2 regions of the Halomonas sp. TG39a genome follow, and region 1 is predicted to be linked to the other one. Evidence: predicted binding sites of a transcription regulator. Region 1 holds the regulator's gene; the other holds the start of a gene.
What was found. The regulator PhoB, encoded in region 1, activates phosphate uptake and scavenging genes when phosphate is short. The targets are predictions, from matches to a motif close to TGTCATANNNNTGTCANA.
Positions count from the first base shown of each region.

Region 1 (10,078 bases):
CAATAGCACGTGCTTAACGATCGCCAAGCCTAAGCCTGTACCACCGGTCGCAGTGCTGCGCCCCTTATCGACTCGGTAAAAGCGTTCGGTTAAGCGGGGAATATGAACGGGATCAATCCCTTCACCATTGTCTTCAACATCTATATAGCCCCCGCCAGTAGCGCTAGCTTTCCAGCGCAGTGTGATTTGGCTGCCTGCTGGCGTGTAGCGCACCGCATTAAAGGCCAGATTAGAGACGGCGCTGCGAATTTCCTGTTCGCTACCTAACAGCCGCGCATCGCTTTCAAGCGCCACTGTGATGGTATGCCGCTGATGCGACAGGGCCAGCGCATCATCACAAACGCTTTGTAGTAAAGGCCCAAGTGGCAGCGGGTGATGATCTTTACCGCCCTGATCAATCTCCAGACGCGAAAGCAGCAATAAGTCATTGACCAAATTCTGCATCCGCTGGGTCTGTTCCTGCATTTGCTGGATACTACGACCTAATCGCGGCGGCAACTGATCGGCAATATCACTGTAGGTTTCCAAATAGCCGGAGAGCACGGTCAAAGGAGTGCGCAGCTCGTGGGAGACATTGGCAACAAAGTCGCGCCGCATCTGCTCAAGGCGATGCAAGCGGGTGATATCGCGCGCCATCACCAAGCGTTCATCGTCACCGTACAGGGTAATTTGATACTGCAGAATTCGCCGTTCATCAATCGGCGAGGTTAGCGTTAATGGCTCACTGTAGTTACGCGCATTAAAGTAACTGATAAAGCTTGGATCGCGCAGCAGATTGGTAATGTGCTGACCACGGTCATGGGCGGTTTGTAGCCCTAGCATGGCGGTGGCAGCGCTGTTCCACCACTCCAGATCACCGTGACGGTCAAGCATGACCACGCTGTCGCGCATCGCTTCAGACGACTCTTGAATACGCGCTAAGGTAGCGCGCAGACGGCTTTGGGTAATACGCTGGCTTTTTTGATAGCGGTATAAGCGGTCAAATAACTCGCCCCACATTCCGCGAGCAGCAGGCGGCTCATCGTGTGGGTGAAGGGTGAGCCACTGGTAGAGCTCGCGCAACTGACGTAAATGGTAAAACAGGCATACCGCTAGCCCTGCCGAAAGCCCTAGCCCAGCCGAGCCCAATAGCCAACCTAAGCAAGTACCCAGCGTGGACAGCCACGCTATTCGCCACAGCTCACGACTCCATAAACGCACATTTACACCCGTGCAGAGAAACGGTAACCGGTACCCCGAACCGTTTGAATCAGGTTTTGATGCACGTCGCCCAGCGCTTTGCGCAAGCGGCGAATATGCACATCGACCGTGCGTTCTTCGACGTAGACGTTGCCGCCCCACACTTGGTCAAGCAGTTGGCTACGCGTGTAAGCGCGCTCTTGATGGGTCATAAAAAACTGCAGCAAACGGTACTCGGTAGGCCCCATTTCCAGCGCTTTGCCGTGGGCGCTGACCCGGTGGCTTACCGGATCAAGTAGCAGACCGTTAATCTCTATCGGGTCTTCAACCCCACGCGGGGTCGCACGGCGCAGCACCGCCTTTAACCGAGCCACCAATTCCCGGGGTGAAAAGGGCTTGGTGATATAGTCATCGGCACCGGCTTCAAGCCCTTGAATTTTATTATCCTCTTCGCCTTTAGCGGTGAGCATAATAATAGGAATTTCGGCGGTAGCTTCTTCACGCTTTAAGCGCCTTGCCAGCTCAATTCCGCTAGTGCCCGGCATCATCCAGTCCAGCAGCAGTAGATCGGGTTGGTGGTCAACCACCATAGCATGAGCATCTTGGGCATTATCCGCTTCGAGCACGCGATAGTCAGCCATTTCCAGCGCTACCGCGATCATCTCGCGAATCGACGCTTCATCATCGACAATCAGAACGGTCTTGGCGGTCATACCAGAGCCTCACGGTGTTCGAAAAAACTAGTTCAAAGAAAGCGAATTCAAAGAAAAACAGTTCAATGACATGTCAATGACGATAACACCATGACTTGATGACAGTTACATGACAACCGCCGAGATTACCCAGTGATAGGCCACCAACTTAGCGCGATACCGGCAAAAATCAGTAGCCCCGACCAGTGATTATTGAGAAACGCCTGGAAGCAGGGATCCCGCTCCTGATAGCGAATTAAGCGCTGCTGATGCAGGAAAGTCGCCGCCATGGCCGCAAGCCCTAACCAGAAGAATCCACCTAAACCAACCCGCCAGCCTACCCAGGCCAACAACCCCAGAGTGGCTAACTGGAGCAGGCCGATAATCAAACGATCCGCGTTTCCAAACAGCACGGCCGTCGATTTAATGCCAATTTTTAAATCGTCGTCGCGATCGACCATGGCGTACTGGGTATCATAGGCCACTGTCCAGCACACATTAGCGCAGAATAGCAGCCATGCTTCCAGCGGCACGTGGCCAAGCACGGCGCCAAAAGCCATCGGAATTGCCCAGGAAAAAGCCGCGCCCAGCACCACCTGGGGAAAGTGGGTATAGCGCTTCATAAACGGATAAATAATCGCCAGCAGCACCCCGCCCAGCGAGAGCAGCACCGTAAACCAGTTGGTTAGTAGTACCAGAATAAACGCCGCGGCCACCAGGGCAATAAACAGCAGCTGCGCCTCGGTTTCGCTGATCCGGCCCGTGGCTAATGGACGGTTTTTGGTACGTTTCACATGGCCGTCAAAGTGGCGATCCGCATAGTCATTGACCACGCAGCCCGCGGCACGCATCACGTAAACACCGGCCACGAAAATCAGCAGCACATTTCGCCCGGGCACGCCTTCTGCAGCGACCCAAAGTGCCCACAGCGTCGGCCACATCAAAAGCCATGTGCCTATCGGCCGATTCAAGCGCATCAGCTGTAAAAAATCTGCCACGCGAGCCCATCCCTTCGGCCGCAACAGTGAACGATCCATGCTTACCTCACGAAGAATAAGATGCAGGCGCTAGCCTAGCGCGAAGGCAGGCCAAGATCATCCGCCATCGCCGTCAAAAAATACTCTTGCACTAATAACGACAGACTGCCGTGCTTGCAGCCGTGATAAAAAACGGAGCGCCTTCCCCAGGCACAGCCTTCCCGTATGCCGTTGACGCTAGCAAACTGGGGGGAATGCGTCGTTACTTCCAATGGCCCACGCACTAAACCCGGCTGGCGAAATAGCCAACTACCTAGCGAGCGCTCGCCCAAGCTCTCTAGCCGTTGGCCCTTTACCTGCGTGAGCGGGGCGACCGAGCGCGCCACCACCCACGGCGTTTCATCTAAACACAGCGCCACTTCCCGCAGCCAAGCGTAACGCTTAGCACCAATGCCCAGCGCCTGAGCCTCATCCTGTCGCGGCCAACCGACGCCCTGGCGTAGCAGCCGTACTCGAAAAGGCTTATCGCCCCCCGCGGCCATTAAACGGGCGGTTAATGAGTCGGTAGAGGCAACCCACTGCCACCAGGGGGCACTCATCGCCGGGCGGGCCGCATCAATCTGGCGCCAGCGCGAAAATAGAGGGGTTTGCCGAAAAGCAGCAGGCGTCACCAAGTTCTCCAGGGCAATAAACGGGTCAGCTAGTGTAACATGGGGCAATGAAAGGCTTTTGTTTCAACACCTTTTTTAGCAGCTCTAGTTTAGCGCCTCTTTCTTAGCAACTTTTTGGTGTCTGCATGCCCGCCACCCAAGCACAAAAAACATCTTCACACGCTGCGCTGGTGATTATTGGCACTGGCATGGCAGGGGTTGGCCTTGCCCGCGCCTTGCGCCGCCTGGGCGACCAACGCTCGATTACGCTGGTAAGCGCTGACAGCGGCGATGACTATAGCAAGCCGTTGCTCTCCACCGGCTTCGCCAAGGGCCTGAAGCCGGATCAATTAGCCCAGCGCAGCGCAGCGCAGCTTGGCGAAGAGCTCAACGCCCAGGTGGTTATCCACACCCAGGTAAGCGCTCTGGATGTGGATAACCAATCAATACTGCTCAAAGAAGGCCAGGTGCTCGGCTACGACACACTGGTATTAGCCACTGGCGCCGCGCCACGGGTGCCCTTCAGCATCGACGCCAGCGTGGCCCCACGTTGCTTTACGATCAACGACCTAGACGACTACCGCCGCTTTTATACCGCGTTAGGCCACGGCCCCGCACAGGTAGCGATTATTGGCGGGGGACTAGTGGGCTGTGAATTTGCCAATGATCTTCACGCTGGCGGTCATCAAGTCAGCATCGTCGCCCCCGAGGGATCCCTACTTCCTCGCTTGCTGCCACCACCCTTAGGGAACGCCCTGGGTGATGCCTTTAGCGAAGCGGGTATCCATCTTCACCTTGGCCGCTCAATTGAGTCTATAGCGCTCAGCAGCGGTGAAAATACTGTTCTGCGGTTGGATAGCGGCGAGGCCGTCAACGCTGATCTCGTGCTAATGGCCACCGGCCTCGCACCCCGCACAGCGCTCGCCGAAGCTGCTGGTTTAAGCGTGTCGCCTAGCGGCATAGCGGTTGATCGTCAGTTGCGGACTTCGCACTCCAATATCTACGCCCTGGGCGATGTAGCCTGCGTAGACGGCGTTAATGCCATGTACGTTCAGCCGCTGCAAGCCAGCGCTAAAGCGCTGGCGGCAACCCTTTCAGGCACCCACACCCCGGTTAGCTTTGGCGCTTGGCCGGTGGTGGTTAAAACGCCGCTGCTGCCAGTGGTTGCCTACCCACCGGCGACCACCCCCGAGCGTTGGCGAATTGAAGGCGAAGGCGGTGATATCAGTGCCTTGGCTGAAAATAAATACGGTCGTTTGATTGGTTTTGCGTTGACAGGGGGCTGCGTGAGAAGGAAAGTGGAGCTTTCCAGAGCAGCCCCTACGCTGCTAGGCTGATTTTCGTCGCGTTCACGACTAGGCTAGAAAAGCTAACCTAATCGGCTACGCACTCAACAACATGCATTTATTTGATGTTTGATTTCTTTTCAAAAGGGGAGATTCCTTTATGCGCAAACCTGAACTCGCTGCAGCCATCGCTGAAAATGCCGACCTTTCTAAAGATAAAGCTGGCCAAGTGCTGAACGTGATTCTGGATGAGATCACCAACAGTTGTGCTAAGGGCGAAGATGTCGCTCTGATTGGCTTTGGTACCTTTACCGTTCGCGCGCGCGCAGCGCGTACCGGCAAAAACCCGCAGACCGGTGCACCACTGCAAATTCCGGCCAGCAAAAACGTTGCCTTTAAGCCTGGCAAAGCACTTAAGGACGCCGTTTCCTAATGAAGCTCAAGCTGACGCTGTGGCTGCTGGGCGTAATGCTCAAACGTGCCCTGCGCCGCAAGCCGCGCTTTCGTGAACAGTTAGAGCGCATGCGCGGCTTGGACTGGGGGATTGCCACGGAAGATCTAAGTATTGCCCGCCACTACCGGATGACACCGAAAAGTGTCAGTACCGGTAAAGGGCTGCCCGTCGACTTAGATCTAGAGCTACGTTTCCGTGATCAGGATACCGCCTTGAAAGTGCTCAAAAAGCCAACTCAGCAGGCCTTTCTCGACGGTATGATGAATGGCAGCGTGCGCTTGGTGGGTGATTCCGCCGATATGAATAAGCTGCAAAAACTGCTCAAGTATTTGTAGCGCCTCACTATCGATGGACATACCTCATCAACGCTTAGTGTACTTCCGCGTTACCCTGGAGTCTGGCTCAGTGCGCCGCGCAGCGGCGCGCTTGGACATTGCTCCCTCGGCAGTGAGCAGGCAAATTGCGCTGCTGGAAGAAGCCTTGGGAGCCACCCTCATGGAGCGTCAGCGCGATGGCATTTCGCCTACCCCTGTAGGCGAAATGCTGCTTGAGTACTGCGAACGGCGCGGTGCCCTTGATGAAGGCTTTATCGCCTCGCTTGAATCCTACCAACGCCTGGAAACCGGCAGAATATCACTCACCGTAGGTGAGGGTTTTGTCAGTGATTTAGTGGCTTCCCCGCTGCACGAATTTACCCAACTTTATGCGGGCATCCAGCTCAATATTCATATCGCTGGCACCTCGGGCATTATTGAAGCCGTGGTTGATGATCACAGCCATATCGGCTTAATGTTCCACGAACGAACCCACCCTCAGCTTCGCTTCTGGGCCTCCAGCCCCCAGCCGCTGATGGCGATCTTGGCACCCGACCACCCCTTGGCTAACCACGCCACGCCACTTACGCTTACCCAACTGAGCGCCGAGCCGATGGCCATGTGGGATCCCAGCCACGGGGTGCGCCAAATGGTCGATCAAGCGTTTCAGCAGGCTCGAATTGCCCCACGTCTGGCAATGAACACCAATTCCATGGTGGTGTTGGCGCAGTATGTGCGCAGCGGGATGGGCATCACGCTGCTCCCCGCCTTTGCCGTCGCCCATGATTTAGAGCTCGGCACACTGGTAGCACGCCCGGTGGACAACCCGCTCTTTCAGCGTTCCCATGCGCATATGGTCACCCGCGTAGGCCGCCAGCAGCCCAAGGCCTGCATACTGTTGCTACGCCACTTGCAGCGCTGGATGCAGGCCTTCCGAGAACCCGGTTCGGTAAGCGATCAACCAACGCCGCTACCGTAACCAAACGCCACGCTGGCCTCTGGCGCCGTTTCCACCCAGACGCTTTGTGGCACAGTATATTCGCGCAGGCCATCCAAGCCGCTGGAGCGACCAAAGCCGCTATCGCCAAAGCCACCAAACGGTGACATGACGCTGATTGCTTTATAGCTATTGATCCACACGGTACCCGCACGCAGTTGCCCGGCGACACGATGAGCCCGGGCCACATCCTGGCTCCATACCGCACCGGCCAAACCAAAGCGTGTTTCGTTAGCGAGTTGAATAGCCTCAGCTTCATCGTCAAAGGCCATGGCTACCAGCACCGGGCCAAACACCTCTTGCTGGGCAATTTCCATATCTGCGGTGACATCGACCAGTACGGTAGGGGCGATAAAGTAGCCTTGGGCCTCGTCAGGCAGTCCTACCGGGCGCTTGCCGCCGGTCAATAGCCGCGCTCCAGCGGCTACCGCCGCGTCAATCATGCGCGTTACCTGCTCAAACTGACGGCGATTCTGCAGAGGGCCCATACGCGTCGCTTCATCGCTGGGCAGGCCGACCGGAATCTGTTCTGCTGCGCGCGCTAGGCGGGTGGTAACCTGCTCAAATACCGCGCGCTCAATCAGCAGCCGCGAACCCGCCACACAGCTCTGGCCGGCCGCGGCAAAAATCGCCGCCTGGGCTCCTGCCACGGCCTCATCCAGCTTGGCATCGGCAAATACGATGTTGGCTGATTTGCCCCCCAGTTCTAACACGCTGGGCACCAACCGTCGTGCACCCGCCTCGGCAATCAGGCGGCCACTTTGGGGCGAGCCGACAAACACCAGCTTGCTGATGGTGGAGTGATCGGTCAGCGCCGCACCAGTCGTTTTGCCCAGCCCGTTGACGATATTGATCAGCCCTTTAGGGAGCCCGCCGCTTTCAAGTAACTTGGCAATCACCACTGATGAGAACGGGGTTAACTCAGAGGGCTTCAATACGGCTGCGTTACCTGCGGCAATGGCCGGGGCCAGCTGCCAGGCACAGGTAAACATCGGCGCGTTCCAGGGGGTAATTTGCCCCACCACGCCATAGGGCACGTGGCGCACATAGTTAAGATGCGAAGTGGGCACTGGAATCACTTCGCCGTGCTGCTTGTCGCACCAGCCTGCATAGTATTCAAACATCTCGCGCACTTTGCCAACTTCGGCCCGACAGTCGCGAACCGGCTTACCGGCAACGACACTTTCCAGCTGCGCCAGCGCCTCTTCATGGCCCTCAAGGCCGCGAAGTGCCGCATTCATGCGTCGCCCTCGCTCGCTGGCGGTTAATGTCATCCATTCACGCTGGCCTCGCTGGGCAGCGTGAGTAGCTCGCTCAATCAACGCAGCCCCCGCATCGCGGTAGCTCACCAGCGTTTCGCCTGTGGCCGGGTTAGTCAGGGTGATCGATTCCCCTTCTCCCGCGACTAATTCACCGTTAACCCAATTACTCAGTGGCGTGGCAGCGGCTAATCCGAAACCTTCGAGCAGTTCGGTAAGATGATCACTAGCGTGTTGGCTGAGTGCGTTCATTGGTTGCCCTCCGCTTGAGTGGCGCGCGCTAAAATCGGCGTGGTGATATGGTTAAAGTCGTCGCTATCGGCGGGGTTATCGGCGTTGGCGTGCCAGGCATCAACTACGGCTTGCAACAGGATCGCCGGAATTCCCAACTGCTCGGCGGCATCGCGCGCTAAGCGCAGGTCTTTTCGCATCAAGCCGGTGGTAAAACCTGAATCAAAACGCTCGTTCACTATCCACTCGGGGAAATTCACCTCGCTTATCGCGCTGCGCCCCGAGCCGCTATTGATGCCCGCCAAACAGGCAGTGGGATCAACGCCCGCCTTGGCTGCCATAGCAACGGCTTCGGCGGTGGTCAGCAAGTGCGCCGCACACAGGTAATTATTGGCGAGCTTGACCACATGGCCACTGCCTGGGCCACCCACATGGGTGCGCTTGGCTGACATCGCCTCTAGCATCGGCATCACCCGATCAATAGTGGCCTCATCGCCCCCTAACAGCATGCCCAGCTTGCCGCTGGCAGCACCTTTCGGGCCGCCGCTTACCGGCGCGTCTAGCCATTGAAGGCCCGCTGCGGTTACTTTTTCGGCCAGTTCTCGACTAACCTGAGGATCACTTGTCGACGTATCAACAATCACGCTGCTTTTTGGCGCCAGCGTAAGTAAGCCCGGTGATTTCTCAATCACTTCGCGCACATGGGCGGAAGTAGGCAGCGACAGCAGGTACACATCGCTTGCAGGCAGTTCTTCGGGTGCCACTACGGCTAAGCCTTGGGCAGCAAGCCGCAAACGCGCTGGCTCAAATAGATCGCTACCCGTTACTTCAAACCCTGCTGCTTTAAGGGTGAGCGCCATATTGCCACCCATCTGCCCCAGCCCGATGACGGTAATGGTTAAAGGCTCAGTTATTAAAGACATCCTAAAACTCCCTAAGCGCCTTTTTGATAACGAGACGCTATGTTTGGTATAGATATTTGGCGTAGACGCTCCCCTACCCGTTGGGCATCAGAGAGCGAATAACGCTGGTTGTTTAGGTTTAACGTTCGATTTAGGCGAGCAGCGCCCTTACCAGCTCCACCCAATAGCGCGCCCCTAGTGGCAGCAGCGCGTCGTTGAAGTCATAGCGCGGGTTGTGCAACGAAGCGGACTCCTCGCCGTTGCCCATCCAGATATAAGCACCTGGGCGCTCGGCAAGTAGAAACGAGAAATCTTCTGAGGCCATACTCGGCGGTGGGTTACGCCGCACGTTATCGCTACCGAGTAAGTCTTCCAGCACCGTGGCGCAGTGCTGAGCATGTTCCGGCGTATTGATAGTGGCGGGGTAGCAGCGCTGGTAGTCCAACTCAACAGTTAAACCGTGGAACTCAGCTAAGCTGGCAATCGCCTGCTTAAAGCGTGCCTCTAAGTGCTCTTTAAGCGCCATATCGAAGCAACGCAGCGTGCCACGCAGCGCTACCTGTTCGGGAATCACATTGAACGTATCCCCCGCATTAATGCTGGTAATACTCAACACCGCGGATTTATCCGGCGGCGTTTCGCGGCTCACCAATCCTTGCAGTTGGCTGATCAGTTGGCAGCTCGCCAATACCGTATCAGTCCCTAAGTGCGGCATCGCCGCGTGGCAGCCTTTACCGGTCAGCGTCAGGCTAAAGATATCAAAGGCAGCCATTACGTCGGTATCGTGCACGGCTGCGACACCGACGGGCAGGCCCGGCCAGTTGTGCAGCCCGTAAACCGCATCCATGGGGAAGCGTTCGAACAGGCCCTCTTCGACCATCACCCGCCCGCCACCGGCGTTCTCTTCGGCAGGTTGAAAGATAAACACCACCCGGCCTTTGAAATCCGGCTGCTGCTTTAACGCCCAGGCGGCGCCCAATAGCATGGTGGTATGGCCATCGTGGCCGCAGGCGTGCATCTTGCCGGGCGTTTGCGAGGCGTACGCCAGCTGGGTCTCCTCGCGGATATCCAGGGCATCGATATCAGCCCGCAGGCCGATAGTTTTGCCTTCCCCCAAGCGGCCATCCAAGGTCGCCA
Region 1 covers NZ_JQLV01000001.1:3,516,826-3,526,903, forward strand. Annotated here, with positions in the region: gene phoR (phosphate regulon sensor histidine kinase PhoR) at 1-1,200, opposite strand, end outside; gene phoB (phosphate regulon transcriptional regulator PhoB) at 1,203-1,892, opposite strand; gene ubiA (4-hydroxybenzoate octaprenyltransferase) at 2,018-2,908, opposite strand; gene U738_RS15800 (chorismate lyase) at 2,944-3,519, opposite strand; gene U738_RS15805 (NAD(P)/FAD-dependent oxidoreductase) at 3,645-4,835, shown strand; gene U738_RS15810 (HU family DNA-binding protein) at 4,945-5,217, shown strand; gene U738_RS15815 (hypothetical protein) at 5,217-5,573, shown strand; gene U738_RS15820 (LysR family transcriptional regulator) at 5,587-6,531, shown strand; gene U738_RS15825 (aldehyde dehydrogenase family protein) at 6,510-8,060, opposite strand; gene U738_RS15830 (NAD(P)-dependent oxidoreductase) at 8,057-8,962, opposite strand; gene U738_RS15835 (M20 aminoacylase family protein) at 9,093-10,078, opposite strand, start outside.

Region 2 (10,078 bases), 390 kb from region 1:
GCAGGCGCTAATGGGGGCCAAAAGTGCGGTGATTGTTTCTCCCGCACCAATGTTCGGCGTCAAGTTGATAGAGGGAATCCAAAAGCTGTTTACCCTTGCCGGTAAGCCGCTGGTGGTGGATGCCGAAAACTGGATGGCTCACCGCGGAGCGGCCAATACGCTGCTGCAAATTTGGCAGCACTCCAAAACCCCAGGCAACTACGTGATTCTATCTGGCGACGTGCACTACTCGTTTGTCTACGACATTGTGGTGCGCCATCAGCGCCGTTCTCCCCATCTGTGGCAGATCACCTCAAGCGGGATCAAAAACACCTTTCCCAAAAACCTGCTCAATACCTTTGACCGGCTCAATCGCTGGCTCTACGCGCCGTGGTCGCCGCTTAATTGGTTCACCAAGCGCCGCAAGCTAAGCGTTCACCCCCGCGATCCTGACCGCGCCAGCGCTGGTGAACGGCTGTGGAACGCCAGCGGCATTGGCTTAGTAACGCTGGATGAGAAGGGCCACCCTATCGATATCCGACAGCTCGACGCCGACGGTAGCGAGGTGGTCTTTCCGGCGCGGGAAAAACCGCTCATTTAACGTCAGTGTAGCGTCAACTGACTGATGTCCTTGATGATTGTCATTATAGCGTCACAAAAATGACGCACGCTTGCTTGCAGCTTATCAACCAACTCCAGGGAAGGTGACACATCATAGGAACCACCGCTGGTTATTAGGGTGGCAGAATAGGGCAGCAGGCAAATGACCGCACAAGAATCGCAGTGGTTGCAAAAGATTATTGCAACAGAAGAGTTGCACGTGCTCTTTCAGCCCATTGTGGATGCCAGCCAGCAGGCGATTTATGGCTACGAAGCACTGATTCGTGGGCCTAAAACATCGCCGCTTCACTCGCCGTTACGACTGTTTGAAGTAGCCACTCAGGCCGGAAAGCTGGTGGAATTAGATATACTCTGCCGACGGTTAGCCATCTACCGCTTTGCAGAGCTTGATCTGCCGGGCCTGCTGTTTCTTAACGTTATGCCGTTGACGATCGTAGAGCGTGATTTTCGCGAAGGCTTAACGCTTGGCTTTATTCGTGACAGCGGCTTGCCCCCAGAGCGGGTGGTGATCGAGCTCACTGAACACGTGCCAATCCACGACTACGAGCTAATGCGCCAAGCGGTGGATCACTACCGCACTATGGGCTTTCAAGTCGCGCTGGATGATCTAGGTGCAGGGCACTCAAGCCTACGCCACTGGTCTGAGCTGCGCCCGGATTTCGTTAAGCTCGACCGTCACTTTATCTCCGGCATCGATCAGGATCCTGCCAAGCGAGAATTCCTGCGCTCGATTCTCGACGTGGCCCGTAGCCTGGACTGCCAAGTGATCGCCGAAGGGGTGGAGACCGCTGCTGAGCATCTTTGCTTGTGGGAACTCGACCGTGGGCTCGCACTACTACAAGGCTTCTATTTCGCCCGACCCAACCAGCAGCCGCCTTTAGAACTCAATATGGTGCTGCCGGCGAGCACCCAATTAAAAAGCCCTGCGGGTCGTACCACGCGCTCGATTTTACGGGCTACCGATGCCATAACGACGGATTGCGCAGTGCCGTATATCTCCGAGCGATTTCGCCAACAACCCAGCTTGCGCTGCGTGGCCGTGCTGGAGAATGGTAAGCCCGTGGCGGTGGTGCGACGCAACTCGTTTTTAACTCTATTTACCAACCCCTATAGCCATTCCCTTTATGCCAAGCGCCGCGTGCTGGACGTTGCTGATGCACGCATGCTGGTGGCCGAAGCGGATACTCCGCTTGAGATTTTGAGTCAGAAGTTGACCGACAGCCGGGATATTGAGCAAGAGGACTTTGTCATCGTTAACGCTAACGGTGACTACCTGGGGATGGGCAATATCGTTGACCTTTTGCGTGAGATTACCGCGATTCAGGTGCGCCAAGCGCGGCATGCCAACCCGCTCACCGGCCTGCCGGGTAATATCCTGATCAATGAAACCCTGGCGGCTTATTTGGCCTCCGGGCATGGGTTTGCCGCGGCCTATGTTGACTTGGATAACTTTAAAGCCTTTAACGATGCCTATGGCTACGCCCGAGGTGACCACATCATCATTTCGCTATCGCGGCTGCTGCAAGCACAGGTAGAGAATGCCGGGGGCTTTATTGGCCATATTGGCGGCGATGATTTTATGATGTTGCTGCCGCTTGAGCACTGGGAAAGTGTTTGTCAGCAAATTCTGCACTCATTCGAGGTGATGGCGCCGGGCTTCTATGAAGAGGCTGATCGCCTTCAGGGCGGGATTCACATCGAAAACCGTCAAAATAGAATGACGTTTTTTCCCTTTGTGAGCGTCTCGATTGCGGTAAAACCCATCCACGATACGACTACCTGCCAATCGCTGGATATCGCAGGCGAGCTTTCTGAGCTGAAGCACCAGGCCAAAAAAATGCCCGGTAACAGCCTGTTTGTAGAGCGCCGCGGCCACGAGGCTTTTCAAACTGCAGATTAACTGTCCTTCGCCAAAACGTCACGAAGCGGTCATATAAGTGTCCCATTTTTGTCATCTGGGGTCGTCAGGATGTTGTCATCTTTTAATAACTCTACAGAACGCTACAGGTGACCCATGCAGACATTATCTTTTTCCCGCACGTTAATTAGCGCCGCCGTTGCCAGTGCCTTCGCCTTAGCCGCGGTGAGCGCCTCTGCGGACCTTTCATCGCGCTATGTGGATAACGATGGCGATATGGTCGCCGATGTCCCCAGCGACGAGTCACAGTGGGTTGACCCGGATACCTTGGTGTTTGCCTACACGCCGGTTGAAGACCCCGCGGTTTACGCGGATGTCTGGTCTGACTTTCTGGATCACTTGAGCGAAGCCACTGGCAAAAAAATCCAGTTCTTCCCGGTGCAGTCCAACGCTGCCCAGCAGGAAGCGCTGCGCGCTGGCCGTCTGCACGTAGCCGGTTTTAATACCGGTGGCGTACCGGTGGCGGTTAACTGCGGTGGTTTCCGCCCGTTTGCGATGATGGCCGCTGAAGATGGCAGCTTTGGGTACGAGATGGAAATCATCACCTATCCAGGCAGCGGCATTGAGGCTGTTGAAGACCTGGAAGGTCGCCAGTTAGCGTTTACTTCCGAGACCTCCAACTCCGGTTTCCGCGCTCCCTCCGCGCTGCTGCGTTCAGAGTACGGTTTGGAAGCGGGTGAAGATTTTGAGACCGCTTTCTCGGGCTCTCATGACAACTCCATTCTCGGCGTGGTTAACGAAGACTACGAAGCTGCTGCAATAGCTAACTCCGTTGGCAAGCGAATGATTTCCCGCGGTGTGGTTAGCGAAGGTGATTACGACATTATCTACACCTCACAAACCTTCCCTACCACCGCGTACGGGCTGGCCAATAACCTGAATCCGGAACTTGCTGAGAAAATTCAGGATGCGTTCTTCAGCTACGACTGGGAAGGCACGGCCCTCGAGTCAGAATTCGCTAACTCCGGCGAAGCACAGTTTATTCCGATTACTTATCAGGAAAACTGGGAAGTTATTCGCACCATTGCCGACGCCAACGGCGTGACCTACGACTGCGATTAATCAGTCGGTTATCAGCAATTATTCGGCCAGGAGGGCTCACCTTCTGGCCGTTTCGCTATACATAAGAGGTAGAACGATGTTGACACTCAGTGGCGTAGGCAAGCGCTACCCAACCGGGGACCGAGCGCTTACCGATATTGAGCTCACCCTGCCCAAAGGCCAGGTAATGGCGCTGATAGGACCTTCTGGCGCGGGTAAAAGTACCCTTATTCGCTGTGTGAACCGATTGGTTGAACCTACCCAGGGCAGCATTCGCCTGGAGAACACCGAACTCACCAAGCTCTCGGGCCACAAGCTGCGTCACGCCCGCCGCTCCATGGGGATGATTTTTCAGGAGTACGCACTGGTAGACCGGCTCACCGTGATGGAAAACGTGCTGTCTGGTCAGCTCGGTTACGTGGGTTTTTGGCGCAGCTTTTTGCGCCGCTACCCCCAGGAGGCAGTGGTCGAAGCCTTCCGTCTGCTAGAGCGGGTAGGGCTGACCCATGCCATCGACAAGCGCGCCGATGCATTGTCCGGCGGCCAGCGCCAGCGGGTGGGTATCGCCAGGGCGCTACTGCAAAGCCCCAAGCTGTTGCTGGTTGACGAGCCGACCGCCAGCCTCGACCCGAAAACCTCCCGCCAGATCATGCGCTTGATTCGCGAGCTATGCGCAGAGCGCGAGCTGGCGGCGATTATCAATATCCACGATGTGGCCCTGGCTCAGCAGTTTGCTGACCGTATTGTCGGCCTGCGCGCTGGAGAGATCGTGTTTGATGGCCTGCCCAGCGAACTCACCAGCGAGATCCTCACCACGATCTACGGTGAAGAGGATTGGGACACCACGCCTGAACCCATGGACGATGAAGTCAGCGGCGATGAGGCGACTAACACTACTCCGATTAATCCTCCCTACGCGCGGGTAATGTCGTCAATTGAAGCGGGAGTGGCACGATGAGCGAGCAGGCACGCCAGCAGGCGGCGCAGCGCGGTCAGTGGCGGCGACTACCGCTAATTGAAAGTCCCCGCTTGCGCTGGGGGCTCGCCATCGGCGCGGTGGTTTATCTGTTTTTAGCGCTTGCCTCGGTAGAGGTGAACTGGGCGCGGGTGGCGGAAGGCGCAGGCCGGGCGGTTAATTTTTTAGGCGCCTTTATGCAGCCTGACTTTGTCAGCCGCTACGACGATATCGTCGCAGGCTTGCTGGAAAGTTTGACCATGACGCTCACCTCCACGGTATTGGGTGTACTACTGGCGATACCCGTGGGCTTAGGGGCAGCGCGGAATATTTCGCCGCTACCGATCTACTTTGTGTGTCGCGCGATTATTGCCGTCTCCCGTACGTTTCAAGAGATCATCATCGCCATTCTGTTTGTGGTGATGTTCGGCTTTGGCCCTTTCGCGGGCATGATCACTCTGGCCTTCGCGACGATTGGCTTTATGGCCAAGCTGTTGGCGGAAGATATTGAAGACTTGGATTGGCGTCAGGTGGAGGCGGTGAGGGCGACCGGTGCGAGCTGGTGGCAGACCATGAATCACGCCGTGCAGCCCCAGGTGATGCCGCGTTTGATCGGGCTCTCCATGTACCGCCTGGATATCAACTTCCGTGAGTCGTCGGTGATTGGCATTGTCGGCGCGGGCGGTATCGGCGCCACGCTGAATACCTCGCTGAGCCGCTATGAGTACGACACCTCCGCGGCGATTCTGTTGATCATCATCGCCATCGTGCTGCTGTGTGAATATAGCTCTAGCCACGTTCGCCGCTGGACCCAGTAACGCTGACCCTGAAATTCTGGAGAACTGTTATGCCCGTATCTACTACATCCCAGGGTCAGCCAGTTTGGCGGCGGCGCACTACCCGCGCTCAATGGTTGCAGTACTTGGCTTGGCTGGCGGGTGTCAGCCTATTTCTGCTCTGCTGGAAGATGATTTCCGACAACACCATGTGGGTGTTTGTGGAAGATGCCGGCCGCCAGGGAGCAGATCTGATCAGCCGCATGACCCCTCCCGAATGGAGCTACGCCAATGTGCTCTGGAAGCCCATGTGGGACACCATCAATATCGCCACTTTGGGCACCGCGTTAGGGATTATGATGGCGTTTCCGGTGGCATTTTTGGCTGCCCGTAACACTACGCCGCATCCGCTGGTGCGCAGTTTGGCGCTGATGGTGATCGTTTCATCGCGCTCCATTAACTCGCTGATTTGGGCAATGCTGCTGGTGACCATTCTTGGTCCCGGCGTGTTGGCGGGGATTATCGCCATTGCCCTGCGCTCCATTGGTTTTGTGGGCAAGCTGCTTTACGAAGCGATTGAAGAGATTCACCCCACCCCCGTTGAAGCGATTAGCGCGACCGGCGCGAGCCGCATGCAGGTGATGAACTACGGCGTGTTACCGCAAGTCATGCCCGCTTTCGCCGGAATTAGCGTCTACCGCTGGGACATTAATATCCGTGAGTCCACGGTATTGGGCTTGGTCGGGGCCGGTGGTATTGGCCTGCAGTTGAATGCTTCGATAAACAGCCTCGCCTGGGATCAGGTCAGCGTTATTTTTATTATGATTTTTGCCACCGTGCTAGTGTCGGAGTGGGTGTCTGCACGGGTGCGCCACGCGATTATTTAACGAAACTATTTAACTGAGTTAGCCGCCCAGGAGGCGAGTATGCGTTTTCCCGAAGCGGAGATCACAACGATTGATTTACTGCGTCATGGTGAGCCAGTAGGGGGGCGTATGCTCCGCGGCTCCACCGACCATCCGCTGAGTGAAACCGGCTGGCAGCAGGTCACCGATGCAGTGATGCGCCATACCGTAGAGGGGCATTTACCCTACGATGCGATTGTCACTTCGCCGTTAACGCGCTGCCGCGAATTCGCCCTATGGTTGGGCGAAGAGTTTGATCTGCCCGTTCAGGTAGAAGAGGATTTCGCTGAGCTGCACTTGGGGCAGTGGGAGGGCAAAACTCACGCCCAGGTGTTTGCCGAAGAGGGCACCGAGCGAATGAGTGCGTTTTGGTACGACCCTGCCACGGTGTCGCCGCCCGGTGGTGAAACCCTGCAAGCCTTTGACGCGCGCCTGGCCGAGGCCTGGCAGCAGCTGTTAAAAAATCCACCGGGCAAGCATGTGCTGGTAGTGGCGCATCTGTTTGTCTGCAATGGCCTGCTGCGCCGGGTGATTGAGCAGCCGCTTTCGCGGGTACTGGCAATGGATTTACCCTACGCGGCCATGAGCCGGGTGCGTCATGAGCGCCATGCGCTGGGTGAAACCAGCTTTGTCGAGTGGATCGGCCGCTAACCATTGGCGGCTAGGCATGCTTTGCGCCATCATGAAGGCACGTTGGCTTATCGGAGAGGCTGCCCATGATATTGCTTCGCCTGTGGTCTCTACCTTGCGGGTTGGTACCCTCTGGAAGGTGGCTGCTTACCTGCCTGTTACTACTGGCACTAGCGGGTTGTGCCAGCCGTGATCTTACCCCCATTGAGGCACCTCCTGACCGTGCGGGACTCTCTATGGAGCGTGCGCTGATTCTCTCCCATGCCCAGCAGGCCATTGGCACACCGTATCGCTTTGGGGGAAATACGCCCGATGGTCTGGACTGCTCTGGCTTAGTGGAAATGACCTACCGGGCGGCGGGTATTCGCGTTCCGCGTACCGCCGATGAGCAGTTTCGCGCCTTGCCACAGGTGAAAGCCCCACGCCCCGGTGATCTGCTTTTCTTTGGAGACCGTCGCAAAGCTACCCACGTAGGGATTTATCGTGGCAATGGCCAAATGATTCATGCGCCTGGCGATGGCCGTGCCGTGGTCAGCGTGCCGCTAGAGATCGATTACTGGCAGGCGCGCTTTTTGGGTGCCGCCAGTCCAGCGCCTTAACTTATTACCTCGTCAGCCGATAAGGTACTTTGTAGTGCAAAGTACCTTCGCCGCCATAGGGTGTTATTATGCCTAGCAACACTACTGTCTTCATAATAACGACTCTATTTACCTAATAACGGCTCTATATAACAACGAACCTATATAGCGACGGCTCTATAAAAACGACGAGGAGAGCAAAGACGTATGTATCAATCCTTGAAGGTATCGAAGGAACAGTCTTTGTCTCAACAGCACTCCCAGCCAACACCTTCACTGCCCCGTTCGAACGTGATGCCAACAACATCCGTCGGCCAAACAGTGTCTCCCGCTGAATCGGTATTTTGTTACGCCAATGAAGCGATCATTATTACCGATGCGGAAAATCGGGTGGTGGAGGTGAATCCCGCTTTTTGTGAATTAACGGGGTTTGCCCAGGGGGATGTACAGGGCAAAACACCAGAAGCGTTCAGCATTTTACCGCTGGATGATAGCCGCACCACGCGATTGATGCGTGAAGAACTGCAGTTGCGTGACCGTAGTAAAAGCCAGGTGAGCTACCGTAGCCACGATGGCCAGTTTTATCCGGGGATGATGTCGATTAATCGCGTGCGCAACGAGCACGGCGAGGTCGATCACCACGTGATTGTCCTCGCGGACCTTTCGGCCATTCCGGCTCATGCCCGCCACCTGAACCGAGAAGTCTATTTCGATGCCCTAACCGGGCTACCCAACCTGCAACTGCTGACGCAATTGATTCAAGAGTCCATGCAGCATGCCGATGCGAAGGAGCTACCCTTGGCGGTGTGCTCGCTGGATATCGATTTCTTCAAAAACATTAATGACCGCCTGGGCTCCACCGTGGGCGATGCGCTGCTGTCGTCTTTTTCGCAGCGGATTAGCCATCTGTTGTTCGGGGATGATGTGCTGGCGCGGGTGGGGGGCGACGAGTTTGTGCTGTTACTCCACCATGGTGTCGACGACGATTTTTTTGAGAAGTTGTTATCCTCCATTCGCCAACCGCTGATGATCGACGGGCAGAGCATTCACCTAACGGCAAGCCTGGGGGTGACGGTCTACCCGAGTGACCATGTTCAGGGCGATGTGCTGTTACGCCATGCCAATCAGGCTATGTACCGTGCTAAGCAGCGTGGCCGCGATACCTTCCACTTGTTTGACCCTAACCATGACCGCTTGCTGCAGGTGCGCCATGAGCAGAGGCAGCGTTTTATTGATGCGCTCAATAACCATGAAATGTGCCTCTATTATCAGCCCCAGGTCGATATGCGCAGCGGCCAGGTGGTCGGCCTAGAGGCGCTAATTCGTTGGCAGCACCCTGAAGAGGGTTTGCTTGCGCCGGCGAAGTTTTTACCCATTATCGATACCACGCCGTTAGAAGTGGATCTAGGCGAGTGGGTTATTGAGCAGGCGCTGCGTCAGTTGACTAAATGGCAGGCTCAAGGCATTGCGCTGCCGATCAATGTGAATATAAGTCCTACGCATTTGCTCGTGGGTAATTTTAGTCAACGTTTAAGCGAGCTGCTGGCACGTCACCCCGATGTGCCGCCCGCCATGCTCAAGCTCGAAGTGCTGGAGAGTGCCGCGATGCACGACATCCAGGCCGCACTGCAAAATATGTCGCGCTGCCAGTCGCTGGGTGTGAGTTTTGCTATTGATGATTTCGGTACCGGGTTTTCGTCGTTAACCCACCTGCGGCAGTTACCGGTCAGCTTGATCAAAATTGACCAAAGCTTTGTCCGCGATATGCTCAGCGATCAGGACGATATGGCGATTGTAGAGAGCGTTATTTACATGGCGAATCGCTTTAAGCGACCGATGCTGGCGGAAGGTGTAGAAACCTTAGCGCATGCTAAAGCCTTGATGGCCTTGGGCTGCGACTTAGCCCAAGGCTATGGTATTGCTCGGCCAATGCCCGCCGAGGCGCTACCTGCCTGGTTGGCGAATTGGCCTAGGCGTGAAGAGTGGAACGCTCTCGCAGTATCGGATAACTAAGCGGCTAGCTCATCAGCGGCTGATTCATCTGCGGAGGGCGTAGCAGTGGATGATGTCGCCGCGGCGCCGTCGCTGCGGGCTTGCTCCATCTCACTACGTTGCATGGACGCTTCGAGTTTGGCTTCCAATAGATACTGACGCGCCTGGGCAGCCACTTGATAATCGGTAGGGGAAGGGTCGGCAGGTGCCATGGCCGCGGCGATCACGGTCTGCATTTTTTCGATAGTCGCTTGGGGATCATTGGGCACCGGGCCGTAGTCGATCGGTACTTCTCCCGCCACCGCGTAGCGCTTGCCATCTGGGCCGACTTCATACTCGTAGCTGGCGCCGCCTGCATAGGCGCCACCCACTGTTTGGTGGGCCATCTCGTGCTGGCGAACTTCGCGATCCGTCTGTTTAAGCTGATCTAGTAGCTGAATCTCTTCCGGCGCCATGGGCGTACCGTCAGCCCGTTTGGGGCCAGCGGCGTCGCTGCTGCTCTCTTCGCTAGTGCTTGTCGCATCGGTATCGTCGCTAGATGCCGTGTCTTCTTCAAGTGCACGGCCCTTTGCGGCTTGCTCAACGCGCGGTGATGTAGCGTTTGCTACAGGATACGCCCAGGCAGAGAGGGAAACGTTGCTAACGGAAGAAACGGCCATAGGAGATTACCGACTAAGTACGAG
Region 2 covers NZ_JQLV01000001.1:3,910,839-3,920,916, forward strand. Annotated here, with positions in the region: gene U738_RS17625 (alkaline phosphatase D family protein) at 1-580, shown strand, start outside; gene U738_RS17630 (EAL domain-containing protein) at 743-2,500, shown strand; gene phnD (phosphate/phosphite/phosphonate ABC transporter substrate-binding protein) at 2,615-3,580, shown strand; gene phnC (phosphonate ABC transporter ATP-binding protein) at 3,657-4,517, shown strand; gene phnE (phosphonate ABC transporter, permease protein PhnE) at 4,514-5,332, shown strand; gene phnE (phosphonate ABC transporter, permease protein PhnE) at 5,362-6,177, shown strand; gene U738_RS17655 (histidine phosphatase family protein) at 6,217-6,846, shown strand; gene U738_RS17660 (C40 family peptidase) at 6,912-7,424, shown strand; gene U738_RS17665 (putative bifunctional diguanylate cyclase/phosphodiesterase) at 7,611-9,416, shown strand; gene U738_RS17670 (putative metalloprotease CJM1_0395 family protein) at 9,413-10,054, opposite strand.
Region 2: the regulator PhoB is predicted to act here: its motif matches at 2,539-2,556, upstream of phnD (phosphate/phosphite/phosphonate ABC transporter substrate-binding protein).